2 regions of the Halomonas sp. RT37 genome follow, and region 1 is predicted to be linked to the other one. Evidence: predicted binding sites of a transcription regulator. Region 1 holds the regulator's gene; the other holds the start of a gene.
The links. The regulator FNR, encoded in region 1, switches genes on or off when oxygen is low (the NO sensors DNR and NnrR bind a similar motif). The targets are predictions, from matches to a motif close to TTGATNTANATCAA.
Positions count from the first base shown of each region.

Region 2: a site for FNR is predicted at 1,189-1,202, ahead of ccoM (cytochrome c oxidase subunit CcoM). Genes of this name have one in related genera too.

Region 1 covers NZ_CP098827.1:776,024-778,222, reverse strand. Annotated here, with positions in the region: gene NFG58_RS03530 (sulfite exporter TauE/SafE family protein) at 1-552, shown strand, start outside; gene fnr (fumarate/nitrate reduction transcriptional regulator Fnr) at 707-1,447, shown strand; gene ttcA (tRNA 2-thiocytidine(32) synthetase TtcA) at 1,608-2,199, opposite strand, start outside.
Region 2 covers NZ_CP098827.1:1,866,752-1,868,950, reverse strand. Annotated here, with positions in the region: gene NFG58_RS08135 (proline--tRNA ligase) at 1-844, shown strand, start outside; gene ccoM (cytochrome c oxidase subunit CcoM) at 1,013-1,126, opposite strand; gene NFG58_RS08125 (peptidylprolyl isomerase) at 1,365-1,871, opposite strand; gene rfaH (transcription/translation regulatory transformer protein RfaH) at 1,894-2,199, opposite strand, start outside.

The DNA.
Region 1 (2,199 bases):
CAACCTTGGCGGGTGAGCACACTTGTGCTCGGCTACAATGTAGGTCGTATCACTAGCTACTGTGTGGCGGGCGCTCTGGTTGCCACCCTGGGTTCGGTGATCGGCCTTTCGCCGACCCTGCGTGGCCTGATGCAGATCGTCGCCAGCCTGATGTTGATCCTGATGGCGCTTTACATTGCCGATCTATGGAAAGGCCTGCGTCACGTCGAGGCACTGGGACGTCACCTCTGGAGGTACCTGGAACCCGCAGGCAGACGCCTGTTGCCGGTGGTGCGTCTGCCCCAGGCGGTGGCGCTGGGCGCCATCTGGGGCTGGCTGCCCTGTGGCCTGGTGTACTCGATGCTGGCCTGGAGCCTGGCACGGGCCGAGCCCCTCGAGGGCGCACTGCTAATGGCGAGCTTCGGTCTTGGCACGCTTCCGGCGCTGGTGGTGACGGGCCTCGCCGCCAGACAAATGCAGGCCCTGCTGGCGCATCGGGCAACACGCCTTGTCGCCGCTGGCATGATCATCGCCTTTGCCGTCTGGCAACTTTGGACTGGGCTGCATCAATGACGCATCCTACCTCTAAGTTATTAATCCTAAAGAGGTAGACGCCACTTTTAGCTGATCTGAGGGTGTAGAATAGTGCCATCAACGTGCTGTACGGGCGACGTCTGTTCTCCCCATGGCCCAGTCAATATCGATCCCAGATCCACAGGAGCTGCGAATGAGTCCTACGGCCCAAGATCGGCGGCGTCCCATGCTGCATGAGACTCGCTGTGAGTCCTGCAGCCTGAGTTCCTTGTGCCTTCCGCTGTCGCTGGAGACCGCCGACCTCGAGCGCTTCGATTCCATCATCCGTCGTCACCCGCCGATCAAGAAAGGCACACGATTGGTCGAGCAGGGAGATCGCTTCACCAGCGTCTTCGCGGTCCGATCGGGGAGTCTCAAGCAGATCACCACCGAAGGCAGCGGCGAAGCTCAGTTGACCAACTTCTTCCTGCCCAGTGAACTGGTTGGCCTGGATGGCATCGACGACGGCCGCTATCCCGGCAGCGTGGTGGCGCTGGAGACCACCACGGTGTGCGAGATTCCCTTCGACCGCCTCGATGCGCTGACCCAGACCCTACCGGAGCTGCGTGCCCAGCTGTTTCGCACCCTGAGCAAGGAGCTGCGAGAAGACCGCCGGATGATGCAGCTGCTGTCACGCAAGACCGCCGATCAGCGCCTGGCCTGCTTCTTCCTCGGCTTGTCGGACCGCTTCCGCCGCCGCGGCTATTCACCGTTCAGCTTCCGCCTGTCCATGTCCCGCGCCGACATCGGCAATCACCTGGGGCTGGCGGTGGAAACGGTCAGCCGTATCCTCGGGCGTTTCCAGCAGCAGGATCTGGTGGCGGTATCGGGACGTGAGGTCAATATCCTCGACCTGACCGCGCTGTCGACCCTGGCCGACACCGAAGTTACCTGAGCGGGCCTGGCGGCAGTGTGCCGGGCTTGGCCGGCAGGGCCCGGTATCCAGGATCTGGAAAGCAAAGCGTAATAGATGGCGTGTGACAAGAAAGAGGCCGCATCCGGAGATGCGGCCTCTTTCGCTGTCATGGCATCATGCACATTCGCTGCTGGCGAGATCAGCCGGCATCCACCACGTCGATGCGCCGGGCCTGGCGTTCGGCCTGTACGGCCTCCAGCCCCTCGAAGTCGAACAGTTGCCGATCCGCCAGCTGCGACGGCGCCACATTGGTCACCGCCTTGAACATGCTCTCGAGGCGCCCGGGATGCTTGACCTCCCACTCGGCCAGCATCTCCTTGACCACCTGGCGCTGCAGGTTGGGCTGGGAACCACACAGGTTGCACGGGATGATCGGGAACTCCATCGCCTCGCTGTAGGCCTGGATATCGGCCTCGCGGCAGTACGCCAGCGGACGGATGACGATGTTCTTGCCGTCGTCGGAGAGCAGCTTGGGCGGCATCGCCTTGAGGCTGCCACCGAAGAACATGTTCAGAAACAGCGTCTCGAGAATGTCCTCGCGGTGGTGGCCCAGAGCGATCTTGGTCGCCCCGATCTCCTCGGCGAAGCCATAGAGAGAGCCGCGCCGCAGGCGTGAGCAGAGCGCGCAGGTGGTCTTGCCCTCCGGCGTCTTCTCCTTCACCACCGAATAGGTGTCGCGCTCGAGGATGTGGTAGTCCACGCCGATGCTGTCCAGATAGTTCGGCAGCACA
Region 2 (2,199 bases), 1.1 Mb from region 1:
CCTGGTGGCGCTGCTGGTGCGCGGTGATCATGAACTCAACGAGGTCAAGGCCGAGCACCTCGAGGAGGTGGCAACGCCGCTGACCATGGCCAGCGAAGAAGAGATCCGCGCCGCCGTGGGCGCCGGCCCCGGCTCGCTGGGCCCGGTGGGGCTCGAGATGCCGATCGTCATCGATCGCAGCGTGGCGCTGATGAGCGACTTCGGCGCCGGTGCCAACGTCGACGGCAAGCACTACTTCGGCATCAACTGGGAGCGCGACGTGGCCCTGCCCAAGGTCGCCGACCTGCGTAACGTGGTCGAGGGTGACCCGTCACCCGACGGCAAGGGCGTGCTGTCGATCAAGCGCGGCATCGAGGTAGGCCACGTGTTCCAGCTCGGTCGCAAGTACAGCGAGGCGATGAACGCCACCGTACTGGGCGACGAAGGCAAGGCGGTTCACCCCTGGATGGGCTGCTACGGCATCGGCATCACCCGCGTGGTGGCCTCTGCCATCGAGCAGAACCACGACCAGGGCGGGATCATCTGGCCCGACGCCATCGCCCCCTTCCAGATCGCCATCGTGCCGATGAACGCCCACAAGTCCCAGCGCGTGCGCGAGACCAGCGAGCGCCTGCACGACGAACTCAGCGCCGCCGGCTTCGACGTGCTGCTGGATGATCGTGATCTGCGTCCCGGCGTGCGCTTCGCCGATCAGGAACTGATGGGCCTGCCCCATCGGCTGGTGGTGGGCGATCGCAGCCTCGACAAGGGTGAGCTCGAGTACAAGGGTCGCCGTGACAGCGAGGCCACCATGGTGCCCGCCGACGATATCGTCGAGTTCCTCAAGCAGCGCATCGCCCTTTAAGGCCCCGCCTGGCGCGCCGCGGCTTGTCGCGGCGCGCCTGGCAGGCGGGTCCAGAGGAATTCTGGCGAGTTCAGGTGATCTCAGAAGCAATGAACCAAAAAAAAACCGACCCCGAAGGGTCGGTTGAAAAAGGGGGATGACTCCCCCTCCCCTGACGCTGGTTGACGACTATCGCTTGCGACGGTGAGCGTCGCGGATGATAAAAGCGATCCAGCCGGCCATGAAGGCCACAGAGAGAGCGACGGCACCCAGCCCGAAAATGACGGCGTTGTCGACGTACATGGCGCTGCCCTCCTGTCTCTGTGTCGATGAATTCATGGTACCCGGTCGGCCCCAGAATTGTGCTGACCTGCGTCAAGGGACGCCATGAGACATCGGCCCGCCATTTCTTACGAAAAAGCCGCCTACAACAGGCGGCTTTTTCGTCGTCTGTGGCACCCTTTCAGCGAAAGCGCCTCCAGGTACCGCTACCGGGCCTTGTGCGAAACGTCGACGAGCACAGGCACTTTTCAGGCAAGCCCTAGAGGACCTTGCGGTCCTCCACCTCGGAGGCCTCGGTGCCGGGCGGCAGCGGGTGCCCCTTGGCCAGTTCGGCGCGGGTGGCCTGGCGAATTTCGAGCACCTCGAGGCGATACGACAGGGTCTCCCCGGCCAGGGGATGGTTGGTGTCCACCACCACGCTGTCCCCCTTGACCTCCACCACGCTGACGATCTGCGGGCCGGCATCGCCGGGGGTCTGGAAGCACATGCCGGGGCGCAGATCGGTGCCGGGAAAGGCCTGGCGCCCCACCTCGCGCACCAGCGACTCGTCGCGCATGCCATAGGCCTCGGCCGGGGACAGGGTGACGCTGAGGCGGCTGCCGACCTCGGCGTCGACCAGGGCGCGCTCGAGGCCTTCCATCAGGTTGCCGTGACCGTGCAGATACTCCAGCGGCTCATCGCGCTTCCAGGAATCGTCCAGGACGTCGCCCTGCTGGTTGCTCAGGACATAGTGCAGACGCACCACACACTGGGGAGAAATTCTCATCTCGGGCTCCTTGGGGTCGACATCAGTCCTGGCGCTTGAGCGCGGCGACGGGCATTTCCAGGCGCTGCTGGCGATGCAGCATGTTGAGCAGCACGATCGCCCGCTCTTCGCCCTTGTGGCTCTCGAACACCGCCTTGAGGTCCTTGAAGGGGCCGTCGGTGATCTCCACCGACTCTCCGGCCCGGAAGTAAAGCTGGCCAGGATCGTCGTCCTTGGCTTCGCCGTGCTGGCGCAGCAGGTCGATCAGCTCATCGCTGACCGGCACCGGCATCGACAGCCCGAAGGTCACGATCTTCAACACTCCGCGGGTCGAGCGAATCGGGCGCCA